4 regions of the Brevibacillus nitrificans genome follow, and region 2 is predicted to be linked to each of the others. Evidence: riboswitches for the same ligand, from Rfam matches in the RefSeq annotation. Region 2 holds a riboswitch; each other region holds the start of a gene.
The links. A riboswitch is a leader RNA that binds a small molecule or an ion and turns the genes downstream of it on or off. The one in region 2 is predicted to bind S-adenosylmethionine.
Positions count from the first base shown of each region.

Region 1: another riboswitch for S-adenosylmethionine. It lies ahead of EDM59_RS22570 (homocysteine synthase); the one in region 2 lies ahead of EDM59_RS27510 (BMP family lipoprotein).
Region 3: another riboswitch for S-adenosylmethionine. It lies ahead of EDM59_RS00560 (aminotransferase class I/II-fold pyridoxal phosphate-dependent enzyme); the one in region 2 lies ahead of EDM59_RS27510 (BMP family lipoprotein).
Region 4: another riboswitch for S-adenosylmethionine. It lies ahead of EDM59_RS10860 (2,3-diketo-5-methylthiopentyl-1-phosphate enolase); the one in region 2 lies ahead of EDM59_RS27510 (BMP family lipoprotein).

Region 1 covers NZ_RHHU01000015.1:99,938-104,147, forward strand. Annotated here, with positions in the region: gene EDM59_RS22565 (TasA family protein) at 1-240, shown strand, start outside; gene EDM59_RS22570 (homocysteine synthase) at 338-1,639, opposite strand; SAM riboswitch class I at 1,734-1,841, opposite strand; gene EDM59_RS22575 (hypothetical protein) at 1,926-2,177, shown strand; gene EDM59_RS22580 (rhodanese-like domain-containing protein) at 2,558-2,869, shown strand; gene EDM59_RS22585 (SCO family protein) at 2,894-3,520, shown strand; gene EDM59_RS22590 (YqzG/YhdC family protein) at 3,522-3,839, opposite strand; gene rnjA (ribonuclease J1) at 4,079-4,210, shown strand, end outside.
Region 2 covers NZ_RHHU01000020.1:138,387-142,596, forward strand. Annotated here, with positions in the region: gene EDM59_RS27505 (ABC transporter ATP-binding protein) at 1-1,326, opposite strand, end outside; gene EDM59_RS27510 (BMP family lipoprotein) at 1,418-2,452, opposite strand; SAM riboswitch class I at 2,656-2,767, opposite strand; gene EDM59_RS27515 (methyl-accepting chemotaxis protein) at 2,843-4,210, opposite strand, start outside.
Region 3 covers NZ_RHHU01000001.1:115,687-119,896, forward strand. Annotated here, with positions in the region: gene EDM59_RS00550 (YhcN/YlaJ family sporulation lipoprotein) at 1-337, shown strand, start outside; gene EDM59_RS00555 (trans-sulfuration enzyme family protein) at 374-1,561, opposite strand; gene EDM59_RS00560 (aminotransferase class I/II-fold pyridoxal phosphate-dependent enzyme) at 1,558-2,721, opposite strand; SAM riboswitch class I at 2,816-2,934, opposite strand; gene EDM59_RS00565 (pyridoxamine 5'-phosphate oxidase family protein) at 3,017-3,475, opposite strand; gene EDM59_RS00570 (DUF5665 domain-containing protein) at 3,623-3,952, shown strand; gene EDM59_RS00575 (hypothetical protein) at 3,962-4,210, opposite strand, start outside.
Region 4 covers NZ_RHHU01000005.1:169,587-173,796, reverse strand. Annotated here, with positions in the region: gene EDM59_RS10870 (methylthioribulose 1-phosphate dehydratase) at 1-220, opposite strand, end outside; gene EDM59_RS10865 (2-hydroxy-3-keto-5-methylthiopentenyl-1-phosphate phosphatase) at 224-898, opposite strand; gene EDM59_RS10860 (2,3-diketo-5-methylthiopentyl-1-phosphate enolase) at 895-2,109, opposite strand; SAM riboswitch class I at 2,268-2,372, opposite strand; SAM riboswitch class I at 2,580-2,724, shown strand; gene mtnK (S-methyl-5-thioribose kinase) at 2,941-4,170, shown strand; gene mtnA (S-methyl-5-thioribose-1-phosphate isomerase) at 4,167-4,210, shown strand, end outside.

The sequences.
Region 1 (4,210 bases), on a different contig from region 2:
AATGGTCCATTTGCAAAATACCAAGGCAAAACGCTTGAAGAATGGAAGAACATCGGCCAACTGGATATCTCCACTCTGTACGAATCGAAGCTGGGCGGATTTAAACCAGGCGATACGGATGAAATCACCCTGGCGATTCAATTCGTAGATGACGGTAACGATCAAAACCGCTTCCAAAAAGACGTTTTGGATCTGACGCTGAATATCGAAGGAAAAGCTAGAGACGGCGTTCAACAATAATAGGTAGAAACGAAAAAGCGGCTATCCGGCCGCTTTTTCTGTTTTTTGTCTTAGTCGGCGAGCTCGCACGTGATTGTGCGAGCTCTTTGACCCAATCCTATGCAGTGACTTGATTGACAGCCGCTTTCAACGCCTGCTCCAAATCTCCGATAATATCCGCAATCGACTCTGTACCGATCGACAGGCGGATCATGCCCGGTGTGACACCTGCTGCTGCTTGCTCGGCTTCATTCATTTGCTGATGAGTAGTGCTCGCTGGATGAATGACGAGCGACTTGGAATCGCCTACGTTTGCCAGGTGGGAGAACAGCTGCACGGATTCGATCAGCTTTTTGCCTTCATTTACGCCGCCGCGGATGCCGAAGGTGAGGATGGCACCGGCACCTTTTGGCAAGTATTTTTGCGCGAGCTCGTAATTCGGATCGCTTTCCAGCCCTGGGTAGCTGACCCATTCAACGGCTGGGTGAGAAGCGAGGTATTCTGCAACGGCCTGCGCGTTTTGGCTGTGACGCTCCATGCGCAGGTGCAGTGTTTCCAGACCTTGCAGGAACAGGAAGGAGTTGAAAGGAGCAACGGCTGCTCCGATGTCGCGCTGCAGCTGAACGCGCGCTTTGATGATATAGGCGAGTGGCCCGACTGCTTCCGTGAACACTACGCCGTGGTAGCTTGGATCTGGTGTCGTCAGGCCAGGGAATTTGCCGTTGTTCCAGTTGAATTTGCCAGAGTCTACGATGATTCCGCCGATCGCTGTGCCGTGACCGCCAATGAACTTGGTCGTAGAGTGGATCACGATGTCCGCGCCATGCTCGAAAGGACGGCAGAGGAGCGGAGTAGCGAACGTGTTGTCGACGATCAACGGCACGCCATTTTCATGCGCGATGTCCGCGATGGATTGCAGGTCGGCTACATCGATGCGCGGGTTGCCGATCGTTTCGCAGAAAAAGGCCTTGGTATTGTCGTTGACGTAAGCACGGAAGTTTTCTGGGTTGGAATGATCCACGAAATGTACTTTGATACCCAAGCGTGGCAGGGTGTGTGCAAAGAGGTTGTAGGTGCCGCCGTACAAGCTGCTGGACGCGATGATTTCGTCGCCAGCCTGTGCAATGTTGAGGATGGAGAACGTAATGGCAGCTTGACCGGATGCTGTCGCCAGCGCACCTACTCCGCCCTCGAGCAGAGCTACGCGCTTTTCAAATACATCTTGAGTGGGGTTCATGATGCGAGTGTAGATGTTGCCCAATTCTTTGAGTGCGAACAAGTTAGCCGCATGATCCGTATCGCGGAAGACATAGGAGCTGGTTTGGTAGATCGGTACGGCGCGGGAACCTGTTACCGGATCAGGCTCCTGGCCTCCGTGGATGGCGATGGTTTCTGGCTTCCATTGTTGCTGTTCAGACATGATCATCTCTCCTTTTTTTTCTGTGGGTATGATAAGGTATAAAAAAACGGAGCTATCCTCTGAGTAGAAGAAGCTCCGGTCATACACGGACTCTCGTTCATCTCTCAGAATCTATGGATTCTGCAGGAATTGGCACCTCGCATCGTTACATGCAGGTTGCCGGGCTTCGTCGGGCCTGTCCCTCCACCACTCTTGATGAAAAATGGAAATCTGTTGTTGTCTTAATTGTATGAAAAAGTCCACTTTACTGTCAATATTCAATAATTCAGTTATCAGGGAGGATTAAATGGGAATATCAGACAATCACCAACAGACTGCAGGAAAAAAGAGCATCGCATTGCGAGCAGCGTGGATCGTTCCAAACGTGCTATGCTATTTTCTTCTTATTTATATAGGGGTATTTGTGGGTAAAAATGCGGAGCACCTGGAGGAGAACAATCAGCTGGTCATCTGGCTGTTTATGTTAGTGGTGATGTTCATGGTTTCGGTTTTCGGAACATTTCGCATCGTGTACTGGATCAAAAAAGGAAAGCTGTAAAGGGAAGGGAATCGGGATCGGAGGCAAACAAAAAAGAGCACATGCTGTGCCCTCTTCTGTACGAAAGGAATTAGTCCTTTTTAATGGTTGCGTGTGTTCCGTCGCAGTTTCCTTCTGCATTTTTGGTTTGACCGCATCTACAGGTTCCCATTCTTTTCCCCTCCTTTGCTATTCTTACTATTGATTATAGAAAATACACTAATGAAATACAACTTGATTACGAATCGTAATAAGCTTATGCTGATTTGGGCAGGATTCGTTTTCATAACTGTCGCTATTTGGACATAGCAGGGGCGTTAGAAATGCAGGAGTCCGTATGATATGATTGGATAGATATACATGCGAATAATTTCACTTACATAGCAGGGGGTATTTGTACGATGAGTAACGGCGTAAAGGAAATAACACCGGAAGAATTGCTGGCAAAACTGGAGGCTAATGAGCAAGTCCAAGTGATTGACGTACGTGAGGTTGATGAGTGGAACGCTGGTCACATTAAGCAAGCGAAGCTGATCCCGCTCGGATTTTTGCCGCATCGCATCGATGAGCTGGACAAAGACATTCCTCTTGTGATGGTTTGCCGCAGCGGTGCTCGCAGCAACATGGCCACGGAATATTTGGCAGCGCAAGGCTTTGATGTAGCAAACATGGTGGGCGGCATGCTCGCATGGCCAGGAGAGAAAGAACTGTAAGGTCTTTAGGGGAGGAAAGAAATCGTGAGTGGAGAAGCGCAACAGCAGCAGGGAGGGGCTCTGCAGCGTCATTGGTTTACCGTGCTTGCAGGCGTTTTGATTTTGGCAATTGTCGGTGTGTTTGGCTATAACTACATGACCAAAGAGCAGATTCCTGTCATGAAGGCATTAAACGACTTTTCCTTGGATAACATCAACGGTTCGACCTACACTTTCTCGGAGGGGAAAGGGAAAGTACGCTTGGTTGAATTCATGTTTACCAATTGCCCGGATATTTGTCCAGCGACTACGTACAACATGTCCAAGCTGCAGGATCAGCTGAAGGAAAAGGGGCTGTTTGGGGATAAGGTCGAGTTCGTGAGCATCACGTTTGACCCTGATTTTGACACCCCAGAAGTCCTGCAGGCGTATGCTGAGAAATTCAAGGCAGATCAAAGCGGCTGGAAATTCCTGCGAGGCGATGCCCAGGCGATCGAAAAGGTGACAAAAGACTTCGGAGTGGCTGTGATGAAGCAGCCGGACGGTTCCTTTGCCCATACGGCACGCATGTTCCTCGTGGATGAGGACGGAAACATGCGTCGCGCGTACGGGATGGCAGCCGAGATGGATATGGACCAAATGATGAAAGAGATGGTAGAGCTGGCTGACTAGCCTAGCGTGTCTCTTCGAATCGGATGGCGATGACCTTTTCGGTTTTCGTTTCAAATTCAATATGAACCAGTAACGCCCACACGCGATTGCCCTCTTGGAGCAAAAGCTTAAACGTCTCCTCTGACGTGGTGGGCGTTTTCGTTTTTCGGCCGACATGCAGGTAATCGACAATCTTGGCTTGCGGGTAGGTCTGCATGGTTTGCTGCATTGCGAGTCGTCCCCACTTGGCATATGGCGGCTCAGCGGCTGCGGGCATCGTCCAGGTCAGGGAGAGTGAAAGCAACAGGGCAGAGAAAATGGCGATAGCCTTGGCTCGCATAGATAACGCCCCCTTTATGGGAAAATAGGTCTTTCTGTGCGGTATTTTGTCCAATTTCTTGACTGGACACCCGGTTTCCTTGCTTTCTACCCTATGGATTTTGTACAATTTTCCAATGAGCGAATGAGTAGGCAAATGTGTTTTCTCTTGCACGGGTAACAGACTGGATGAAACGAACGCCTCGCGTTGTGTTACAATAAGAATGGCATGCTTGGTTCGGGTTCCCAAAATCATGCACGATGAAGTTAGGAGGAAAGATATTGAGCGACGTTAAGATTTTCGCAATGGGCGGCCTCGGCGAGATCGGAAAAAATATGTACTGCGTCGAGTATGAAGATGAAATCATTATGATTGACTGCGGGGTGAAATTC
Region 2 (4,210 bases):
CGCTTGATGAATGTATTCCATCGCGCCAATATCTACGCCGCGAGTCGGTTCAGCCGCAACCAGCAAGGGGGTTTCCTGCCCCAGCTCTCTTGTGACGATCAGCTTTTGCAAATTCCCGCCAGAAAGATTGCCCGCCAGCTCTTGCAGCTGCCTGGAGCCGGTTTTAATCGCAAAGCGGTCTACCCATCCGCGAACCACCTGGCGGAACGCATCGCGCAGGATGACGCCGCGCCGGTAGTAATCAGGCTTGCGCTGATAGCCCATCAACGCGTTTTCCTCGACACTTTCCTGCTTCGCGGTTCCCCACATATAGCGGTCTTCTGGAATGTGCGCCAGCCCTGCCTGACGGATCGACTCTACGGACTTATTGGTCACATCTGCACCCGCCAAATGGATCTTCCCTGCCTGCACAGGCCGCAATCCACTGATCACTTGCAGCAGCTCAGACTGTCCGTTGCCGGATACACCTGCGATTCCTACGATTTCACCGTGGTGAACGGCGAAGCTCACGTTATCCAGCAAGGTTTGCTTCTCTCGCACAGTCACTTGATCTACATGCAGCAGTCGTTTTCCCTCCAAAGGGATGCGCTGGCTCAGCTCTTCCAGCTCTCTGCCTACCATCAGCCTCGCCAGATCGTCGACATTCGTCTCGTGCCGGGAAACGGTCCCAGTCACACGGCCTCCGCGAAGAACGGTAATGCGATCCGATACCTCCATAACCTCCTGCAGCTTATGGGTAATCAGAATGACGCTTTTTCCGCTTGCCGCCAAATTCCGAATCGTCTGCAGCAAGTCTTTTACCTCCAACGGTGTCAATACAGCCGTTGGTTCGTCGAGCACGATGATATCCGCCCCCTGATACAGCACCTTGAGAATCTCGACCCTTTGCTGTTCACCGACCGAGCAGGTAGAGACCCGTGCCTGTGGGTTGATCGGAATGCGGTATTGCTCGCTTAAAGCACGTACTTTCTCCACAGCTTCCTTGCGCCGAAAAAAACCTGCCTGCTTGGGCTCGTAGCCAATCACGATATTTTCCGCCACACTAAACTCTCCAAAGAGCATGAAGTGCTGGTGTACCATGCCAATCCCGTTTCGTATCGCGTCGTTGGGACCGCGAAAGGATACCGGTTTCCCGTTGAGAAGGATCTCCCCTGCCGTTGGCTGCTCCATCCCGTACAGCATCCGCATGAGCGTGGTTTTCCCGGCGCCATTTTCCCCGACGATCGCATGCACCTCGCCCGCCTCCAAGGTGAGCGACACTTGATCGTTGGCCGTAAATTCTCCGTACTTCTTGGTCATCTGCTTCATTTCCAAACGATGTGTCATTCCTGCTCCTCCTCCTCTTGATGCAGCCGAAATACACAAGCGACCGACTACACAGCTGTAGTCGGTCACCTAAATGCACGAATGCTGCCAGCTATTCGAACGAGTCAGGAACTTTGCGCGTACCTGCTACGATCTCGTCATTGATAGCCTTCACTTTGTCGATTACTTCTTGGCCGATGAAAGCGTTCAGCGGCGTTTTGCTTTCGTGGGTCACATAGGTTACGCCCACGCCTTTTTCTTTCAATCCGTAGGTCACTACGCCTGGCTTGAAGCTGCCCTCTACGAAAGATTTCACGGTCTCGTATGCTGCTGCATCTGTACCTTTCAGCTGGGACAAAACGATGTGCTCAGGGTCGATCGTGGTACGGTCAACGTCCTGTCCGGAAGTGAAGAAGCCTTTTTCTTTCGCTGCTTCAAAAACACCCAGATCCCCTACAGCTGCAGCGCCGTTAATGAAGTCAGCGCCTTTGGAAGCCTGGAGCAAAGCAAGCTCCTTCGCTTTTGCCGGGTCAGAGAAGCTGCCCACGTAGTTTACGAGGAATTCTGCATTCGGGTTGGTCGCTTTCATCCCTTCCTGGAAACCGCCTGTCCATTTTTTCAGGAGAGGAATATCCATGGCGACAACCATGCCCACTTTGTTTGTTTTCGTTGCCAGTCCAGCCGCTGCTCCCATCAGGTAAGCCGCTTCCTGCTCGCGGAAGGTAACGCTGCGTACATTTGGCAAATCAACAACGGTGTCGATGATCGCGAAGTTTTTATCCGGATTTTCGGCGGCTACTTTTTTCAAGGCATCTTCAGATTCAAACGAAGACGTGATAATCAAATCGTAGTTTTCCGCCACTGCTACACGCAGGTTTTCTTCAATCGCGCCATGGTCAGTGGATTCGATGCTTTTTACTTCTGCGCCAAACTCTTGACCGGCTTTCTTAGCGCCTTCATCCATTTGCTGGAAGAACGGGTTCACCCCGATTTTTTCTGGCAGGATCAGGGCAATGCGTTTTTTCGCCGCTCCCTCTTGTCCTGCTGCTTGTCCCTCTGCTTTATCTGCTGGAGCACTGCTGCCTCCTGCCGAGCATCCTGCTGCCAAAACGGCGAATGTGGTCAATGCCAACAATAATTTCTTCATGGTGTTCCCCTCTCTAACTGGAGCATTATATTCGTTCTTATCTATTTACTTATGTAATGTACGGTTTTTACGCCAAAAAATCAACAGTAATTACGTACATTTCAACAAAAACCACAGTTAACGTTCGTAAATAAGACAAAAAACGTTTGAAATACAAAAAAACTCTTCCTTTGAGGAAGAGTTTGCGTCCTGAACGGTCCTCTTCCTCATCTTTCAAGACATTTCCCTGTCTTGTAGGAATTGGCACCAGTCTGTACAAGGTACAGTGGTTGCCGGGCTTCATCGGGCCAGTCCCTCCGCCGCTCTAGATAAGGCAGTAAATCTATAGGATTATAGTCAGATATATTCTAGCAGAATTTTTTAAAAATGCAATGATTATTTCAAATCTTTTTACTGCTTGTGAAATGTCTGCTGGAGCCGATGCGATAAAGTATTGAGCTCACCCAGTTCTTCGGTGATTTCCCGTACCCTTTGATGCTGATTCTCTGCGGTGGCAAACAGCTCCTCCAGATTGGCTACAGACTCTTCAGTGACGGCAGTGATCGTCGACATTTCCATCGCGACTTCACTCGAGCGCAGCTTGACCCGGTCCATGCTGGAACGCACATGCTCTGCAGCTGCGAGGAAGTGAACCATTCCTGCCCGCACGGCTTCAATTGATTCAACCGTTTTTACGGCTAGCTCTTTTCCTTTGGAGACAGAGGTTTCCCCGTTTCCAATTTGGAGGACCGCATTCTCGCTTTCCTGATGGAGCGACTTCAAAATCTCCGTGATTTCCTGTGTGGCCGTCGCACTTTGTTCGGCCAGCTTCCGCACTTCATCTGCGACTACAGCAAAGCCTCTGCCATGCTCTCCTGCACGGGCAGATTCGATCGCCGCATTCAGCGCCAACAGGTTGGTTTGCGTCGCGATCTGGTTAATGGCCCCTACGATTTCCTCGACTTTGTTGGCCTGACGATTGAGCTGATGAATAGTTGAAGCGGCCACATTTACAGCCTCCACGATCTGATCCATCTGCTTGGATAGCTCATTCATCATGCTCACACTTTCCGTCAGCCGCAGATTGTTCTGGTCAGACTCTGCCTTCATAGCATTCGTCTGCGTCGTGACATCCACGATTTCCTGATCGATCGACTGGACTTCCTCCTCGATCTTCACCGTCGAATGAGCCTGCGACTCCATGCCCGTTGCCACCTCTTTAAAGGCGAGCATCATGTCATCCGTGTTGCGTTTGGTTCCTTCTGCGTGCACATGTACGTGCTCCGTCGTGCGATCCAGCTGCTCGGTCATCACTTCGATGTGTTCGAGCATTTCTTTCAAACGCTGTTCCTTCTCCTCTGCTTCCTTTCTAGCGGCGTTCGCTCTCTGCAGCGATGCTTGTCCAGCCAGACACAGGTACGTCACCGCTGCCATCATCATCAAAATAGCGACAATCCGCACAGCGAGGTTGATTTCGGTATAATCGCCGGTAAAAATCTGATAGGTGCCTGTGTAGAAGCCGACGAGCGTGGCGATGATCTGCGTAACCCCAGCAAACACCACCAGCTTCCAGTCCAGATAGGCAGCCAAAAAGCCCATTACGATAAAGGCGAGAAAAGCAACTTCCTGCTCTGAGCTAAAGTGATCAAATGAAATAGCATAAAACATGAGTCCAATCGCGACGAGATAACGGATAACCGTGCTGTTCCTACGAATGAAATAATAGGGCGATACGATCAAGGTCACCAGCAAGCCTAACGAACTGACCATCCAGAAATT
Region 3 (4,210 bases), on a different contig from region 2:
GAGTCTGGACCGGCCAGAAGTGGGTATCATCAAGTACACTGTAGCTGAAGCGCTCAAGGAGGATCCTCAGGGGGCAAATGCGGTCGTAACGGCTGACCCTGATATCGTCCAGCGCCTCCGGGAAATGACGGCAGACATTCGCCGCGGCCATCCTGTTTCCGGTTTTGCCGAAGAACTGGCGGATATCGTAGGACGCATCATTCCTCAACTGCCTCGAGATGTACGCCATCGTGAGGAAACACCTTCACAAGAAAATGAGCAGCGCATCAACAAAAGCAACAACTCGCATCCAACCGGGAACAAGAACATCAACGTCAATCGAACAGGTGCACCTTAAACGCATGCAGCAAAAAAAAGGCATTCGCCCAGGCTTTTACGCCCGGGAGAATGCTTTTTCTGATGGCGCCGCCGCCTTCAAAGAAGGCAGGGAGTCCAATGCTTGCTGCAGATCCAAAATCAAATCATCCACATCTTCGAGTCCAGCCGATAGACGGATCAGCCCGTCGGTAATCCCGCGCTGTGCTCTTTCCTCTGCTGGCATCGAAGCATGGGACATCGCTGCCGGGTAGGAGAGAATCGTTTCAACGGCACCCAGGCTCACAGCGACGATCGGCAGCTTCACCCGATCAAAAAGCGCTTTTGCCCGTTCGCGGCTCCCTACGTCAAAGGAAAGCACCGCACCATGACCACTGGCTTGCGCTTCCTGGATCTCATGGCCAGGATGCTCAGCCAAGCCCGTGTAATAGACGCGCGTGACGGCAGGGTGTGCCTGGAGCCAATGCGCGATTTTTTCTGCCGTACGGGTGCTGACATCCAGACGCGCTTTTAATGTTTTCAGACCGCGCATGACCAGCCAGCAGTCCTGTACGCCGAGAATCGCCCCCATGCCGTTTTGTATAAAGTAGAGCTGCTCTCCCAGCGCTGCATCGCGTGTAACAGCCAAACCAGCTACGACATCACTGTGACCCCCGATAAATTTTGTCGCGCTGTGAATGACAATATCTGCCCCCAGCTCCAGCGGGCGCTGATAATACGGGGTCAAAAATGTGTTATCCACGATGACCAACAACCCGTTTTCTTTCCCAATTTGACACACAGCCGATAGATCTGTCACCTTCAGCGTTGGATTGGACGGTGTCTCCAAATAGATGCCCTTCGTCGTCGGCTGGATCGCAGCCCTGACGGCTTCTGTCTGCGTAGAATCGACGAACGTGACAGTGATCCCCATGCGGGACAGCACTCTCGTCAAGAAGCGGAATGTGCCGCCGTAGACATCCTCTGCTACGACGACATGATCTCCAGCGGAAAAAAGCATGAACACGCTGGAAATTGCAGCCATACCGGAAGCAAAAGCGAAGCCTCTCTCTCCGCCCTCTAGACCTGCAATCGCCTGTTCCAAGGCTTCGCGAGTCGGATTGCCGGACCGTGCATAATCGAATTTGCCTGGCTGATCCAAATCAGCCTGATGAAACGTAGAAGCCTGGTAAATCGGTACCGACGACGCGCCTGTAGCCGGATCAAAGCACGATGTGCCATGCAGCACTCTGGTTGCAAAATTCATCGTACACTCCCCCCAACCGTCAAGCTCGCATCCAGCGCCTGGCACAAGTCTGCAATCAGGTCATCCGGATGCTCAATGCCTACAGACAGGCGGAGAAGACGGTCGCATACCCCTACATACTCGCGAATCTCCAGTGGGATGTCCGCATGTGTCTGCGTCGCCGGATATGTACACAACGATTCAACCCCACCCAGACTTTCTGCAAAGGATACGATTTGCAAATGCTTCAAAAACGGCTTCACCTGATCCGCTGAGCGTACCCGGAAGGAAACCATGCCACTAAATCCACTCGACTGCTTCACCTGCACCTCGTGTCCCGGATGATCCACCAGCCCAGGATAAAAGACTTCCGTTACGGCTGGATGCTCTTTCAGCTTGTTCGCCACGGCAAAGGCATTGGATTGATGGCGTTCCATGCGCAGTGCCAGAGTCTTCATCCCCCGAAGCAGAAGCCAGCTGTCCTGTGGACCTAAAACCGCTCCGATGGAATTGTGCAAAAAACGGATTTTTTCCGATAACTCTTGCCCTTTTGTTACGATCAGACCTGCCAGCACATCATTGTGTCCACCGAGATACTTGGTCGCGCTATGCAGAACGATATCTGCTCCCAGTTCAAGTGGGCGTTGACAATAGGGAGTCATGAACGTGTTGTCTACGATGGTCAAGAGACCGTGCCGTTTTGCAAGCAGCGCCACTTCTCCAATATCCGTAATCTGAATCAGCGGGTTTGTCGGTGTCTCCACAAAAATGGCTTTGGTTTCAGGCTTCACAGCTGATTCCAGCTCTGCCAAGTCACGCAAATCTACATACGAGAACGTCAATCCGTAACGGGACAAAACCTGTTCAAACAGTCGATATGTCCCCCCGTACAAGTCTAGTGAGACAATCAAATGATCGCCTTGGGAAAACAAGCCCATGACGGTGTGGATGGCCGCCATTCCGGAAGCACACGCGAAGCCGCCATCGCCTGATTCCGCAGCCGCAATCGCCTCTTCCAGAACCACACGTGTGGGATTCGCTGTTCGCGTATAGTCAAACCCTGTGCTTTCCCCCAACGTCGGATGGCGATAGGCCGTTGAATAGTAGACGGGGAAATTAACCGCCCCCGTCTTTTCGTCTTTCCCTACGCCCGCTTGAACAAGTTTTGTTTCCAAATGCATCTGTTTTCTCTCCCTCCAATAGTGTAAGAGGGGCATGAAAAAAAGCCCCTTTCCTCTGAAAGAAGGCTTTGATTACGTCGCCGTAAGCAAGACCTTCTCATCTTTCAGAGTTTGATAACTCTGCAGGAATTAGCACCATTATCTCCCTGTATATTACAGGTGATTGGTTGCCGGGCATCATCGGGCCAGTCCCTCCGCCTCTCTGGATAAGAAGATTGCTATTCAATTTGATTGATCCTAATACTAACGGATGGGCATCTTCCTTGTCAACAGGATTTTCCACCTAGCCCCTTCGCTAGTTTGCGTTTTTCAAGGCTTCCATCACTTGATTGTCCAGCTTGGCCGCTGCATTTTTATCGTATGTCTTTTCGTATTGCGGCTCTACAGAAATACGAGAACCATAGAACATGATGTCCCGCACTGCTTCAATGGCTATTTCCACCATAGCCAGCTTGAGCGGAACACCTTCGAGCCTTTCCGATTTCACGACCGCCTGACCGTTGATCGCATAAGAGGAGCCAGCACCGATCAGATGCAAAACAACCTGCGGCTCTTTTGTAATATTGGTTAAGATGCGCGATCGGTTATCCACAGCAAAGCGGATCAAATCGCTAGACGCCGCATAAGTCCAGGACAAGGAACTGAGGGCAGGAGAACCCGACTCGTGATCGATGGTAGCCAGCGTGACAAAACGCTCCTTTTGCAAGAGCCCATACAATTCTTCTGACAGGGATCGGGAAACGGTTTCAGCCATTTTGCTTGCCTCCTTGTAAACGTAACGTACGCTTATTGTACCCTCCTGGAAAAGGATTAGGCAAACGTTTCCTCTTTGTCTTGCTTCTCCCTCTTTTTTTCCCTAAACTGGAAGAAATCCAAACGACTGAGAAATGGAGGTTACCTGATGACTCCCACTGACCGCTTGCTTACCCAAATTGACCAGTTGCTGCAGGAAATCAAAGAGGTGCGCAAACTAAACGAGCGTATGGATAAAATCGCCATGTTTCTCGAAGATATACGTCTCGCAGATATCGTCCAAAACTATACAGCCCCGCGCAAGCTGCTCTGGATCAATTTCCTCGCAGGTCTTGCCCGGGGTCTGGGTCTGACGATAGGAACGGCCATCGTGCTTGCGCTGCTTGGCTCGCTCCTGTCTCAGTTCTTATCCATACCGATTATTGGCGATTACATAAAAGACTTGGTAGATTACGTACAATCCTACAAGCAGCCGTAAGACCCATGATTAATCGTCGTCACGGTCTTTCCGGGCATCATCATCACGTTCGCGATCATTCTCCTCGGCATTTTGCTTCGACCACTCGCCCTGCTTTTTCCAAAAGCCATACGCATTCCCATTCGGATAGTGGTCAAGCTTCCCTTTTTCCTTTTTATCCTTTGCTTCGTCCTCATCGTCGCGTTTTTCTGCTTCCCGCTTCAAAATGTCAGCTAAGCCCTTGATGTTGTTTGTTGCGAACGCAGCCTGTTTCACCAG
Region 4 (4,210 bases), on a different contig from region 2:
CAACTGGTCGGGAATCGCTGTCCACGATCAGGTAGTCTTCCGGGGAGAGCTTGGTTTTGTCCTTGCCGCTCGCTGTTACGGCAAATTGCAGCGGTTCATTGGCAACCTTGATGGAAAGGTTGCCGCTCGTACCCGGGAACCAGTCCCGGCGAGCAAATGTCAGCTTGGCGTCGTCCAAGCGGCGAAAAGCGTCCAAGCGTTGTTCAAATGTGGCAGTCATGTTTTAGCTGACCTCCTGTTGACGTTTCAAATCTTGTAGGATGGCAATCACATCATGGAATGTGGCAAACGTGCGGTGTGGCAGATTCAGCTCCTCCGCCCTCTGGGCGAGGAACGAACGGGCAATCACAAAGTCGGCGATCTTGGCACCAGCCAAATCGGTGATCGAATCTCCGATCACCACGCGGTAGTAGTCGGCAGGATCGTAGCGGCGAATGATCGTCGTTTTGCACATGCCACATCCATTGGAGCAGTGATCGTCACAGGAGTGCGGCCAGGTGATCGTGATCTTGTCGCCGGAAAAATCACTTCCGTTGCAATAGATCGGTACATCCTTCAGATCAAACGGAGCGAGGATCGGATCGACGAAGAAGTCGATGCCGCCGCTGGTCACCAGCCATTCGATTCCCTCTTCGCGGCAGAAACGGACGAAATCCGCAAAGCCAGGGCGAATCGATGCTTCGCTGACGATAAAGTCAATAATTTCTTCGCGCAGAGAGGAGGGGAGCAGCTGGAACAGCTTTCCGACCCCTTCCTGCACGCTGATTTTTTGCGAAAGGATTTGTTCGGTCAAAGCTTCCCACTCGGGTGGAGCAAACCTGCGGACAATCGCCACAATGTTGTCTTTTTCCGTGATGGTACCGTCAAAATCGCAGAAGAGAACGAGCTTTTTGCTCATCGTCCGCCACCCCACTTCGTAAGGGCCACAGCCAGCTCAGAGGAACCCTCGGCCGCTTCCTGCAGCGTTTTACCAGCGGTCACTGCCAGGGTAGCAGCAACAAAAGCTTTTGCCCCTGCAGTCGCACCGCCTGGGTGACCGTGGATTCCGCCACCTGCATTGACGATCTGGTCGAGTCCAAAGTCAGCGAACAGCTGCGGCACGAGTCCCGGATGAATACCGGCAGATGGGACTGGGAACGAACGGCGGATGCCTTCGAGAGGTGCCGTCAAGTTTTCAGCCAGCTGCAGCGCCTCGGTCTTGTTCAGCGCAACGTTTCCATATGGAGATGGGAAGAGCACCAGGTCTGCTCCAGCAATCCGCATCAGCTTCCCGAGCAGGAGCGGAGTCGCAATCCCGTAATCCGGCGATGGATAGTAAGCACCAGCCAAAGCTGGATGCGCCATGATCGGAACGTGTACATCTGGATCAGCTGCCAGGCGGTGCAAGGCGTCGAAGCCAAAAGCCAGGACATTGAACAGGAGGCAGTCGGCTCCAGCGTCAATGGCGCGCTTAGCTTTTTCATTCAGCTCGTTTACCGGACCTGTCAGGTTGGCCGCGTAGAGCACAGGCTTGCCGATTTCTTCTTCCGTTTCGATCGCGATCTGTTTAAACGCCTTGATTCTCTCGAGGAACGGAGCGCGTTCATCCGCAAAGAAAATTTCGTCATCTTTGACCAGATCTACGCCGCCCAATGCTTGTGCGCGAAACTGGGTTTTCAGATCATCAAAAGGCAATCCCAGGCAGGACTTGAAAATGCTCATCAATAGTGGACGGTTGTGGGCGTCCAGGCGATTGCGCAGCCCGTCAATGCCGTATTTTGGACCAGGGAACGTTCCCAAAAACGACTCAGGAAAGCTGACATCGACCAGCTTAATCTTGCCATCCATGGAGAGCTTCCCAAAAATGCCTGTCAACAAGGAGGGAATATCGTTGGTAAAGTTGCGAGTCGGATAGCTGACGGTAATCAGGCCGCGCGTTTCTCCGTTCTCCAAGGTTTCCAGCGGAGTTGCGCTTACTGCTTCGCCCAGATATGGCTTTAGCTCGGCTTGTTTGGCCGCAGGCAATTCCGTCCAGGAACCTACAGTCATACCGACTGCGATCGATTCTGCTTTTTGGTTCAAATCTTTGGCTTGTGTCAAATAGGTGACGAGGATACGGTGCTCACTCATTGCTAGGACTAATCCTCCTTAAAAACGGTGATGTGAGAAAATAAAAAGAGCCTCCCCAGCGATCAGGGAGGCGGTTGTCGACTATCAGAACGTCTTCGTCTCCTCTCATCTCTCGGGTTCGTAGTCGAGGCAAAGGAAAACAATATCCTAAATCTCGACTCTTATCCGTTGGAATTAGCACCGTTTCGCTTTCTAATAAACATAGAATAGCGCCGGTTGCCGGGCATCATAGGGCCAGTCCCTCAGCCAGCTCGCGATAAGAGTTATGAGGTTCACGCTAGAACAGCGTGTGCGATAGCTTTATGATAAGGCGATCAGATGCGGTAGTCAAATTATTTTTTGCCGAGTTTACACATAGGATTACAGGACAAACAAATGAGGGAAAGCATATTGCGGGGAAAAAGGGTGTTGACAGCATCAGGTAGAGGAATGTATGATTCAAACTAAATTCAAAACTGCATACGTTGGATACCTTATCCAGAGAAGGTGGAGGGACTGGCCCGATGATACCCGGCAACCGACACGACGCTTTTCAGACGTTCGAGACGACTGATGCATAGGCGACGTGCACGGTGCTAATTCCTGCAGAAACAAAAGTAGTCTGGAAGATAAGGGGGACAAGGGCACGTTTCTCTATACGTGACGATCGCGACCTCTTTTCTTCGGGAAAAGAGGTCTTTTTGTACAGTAAGAATTTATAAGATTCTTAGCCAGTATAAGTGCAACTATGGCTCCACCGCAAAGCTTGGCGAAGCCAAGTTTTCTAATATGACATCGCTTGGACCAGCCTACTGGAAATAGACAAAAATCGGCAAAGGGGAGAAAGGAATCATGGCATATCGTGCATTGACAGAACAGGAAGCAGTGGAGTACGTGAAAGCATTGCCAGGGCTTTTTACCGAGGGAGCTACGCTAGTCAGCAGTGAGATTGGCGACGGCAACCTCAATCTGGTGTTTGACATTCGAGAGGAAGCGACAGGAAAAAGCGTGATCGTGAAGCAAGCTCTTCCTTACGCTCGCGTGGTAGGGGAGTCCTGGCCACTGACGGTAGACCGTGCGCGCATCGAGAGCGAGGCACTTCGTCTCCAGCACAAATACGTACCGGATCTCGTACCGGAAGTGTATCACTTTGACCAAGAGCTGGCGTTGACCGTTATGGAAAACGTGGGTGACCATATCATCATGCGCAAAGGCTTGATCGAGGGCAATCGCTATCCGCTGTTCGCCAAGCAGATTGGGAAATTCCTCGCGCACACGCTATTCTACACATCTGATTTGGGGGCAAACCCGTACGATAAAAAAGCGCTCGTCGGAACATTCTTGAATCCGGAATTGTGCAAAATTACGGAAGATCTGGTGTTTACTGATCCTTATGAAAATGCGCCAACGAACGACTTCAATCCTTTGATTCAAAAGGAAGTCGAAGCAATCTGGGAAAACAAGCCGCTCAAGCTGGAAATCGCAAAGCTGAAATTTGACTTCCTCACCCGAGCAGAAGCGCTGCTGCACGGTGACCTGCATACAGGCAGCATCTTCATCACACCGACCAGCATGAAAGCGATCGACCCTGAGTTTGCTTACTACGGACCGATTGGCTTTGACATCGGTGCAGTCATTGCCAACCTGCTGCTCAACTACGCAGGCCAGCACGGATTGCAAAAAGACCAAGGAGAACGCGAATCGTATCGCGAATACTTGCTTGCAACGGTGGAGGATGTCTGGAATGAATTCGTCTCCCAGTTTGTGCAGCTCTGGCACAAGCAGGCAAAAGAGCGCAGCGCACATGTGGAGGGCCTGTGGCAAAGCTATGTGAACCGTCTGATCCAGGATACCGCTGGCTTTGCAGGCTGCAAAATTTTGCGCCGCGTGATCGGATTGGCTGGTGTCGCTGACTTGAACAGCATCGAGGACGTTCAAGTTCGCGCCGAAGCAGAGCGCTTGGCACTCGCTATCGGGGAAGCACTGATCCTCGGACGCAGCAATCTGGAGGAGTCTACCGACATTACGGACCTCGTCCGCACCGTGACAGCAAGATTTTATCAGGAGGCAACGACCGTATGACAACAAGTACACAACTCGCGCCAGTCAAATGGGAGGATGA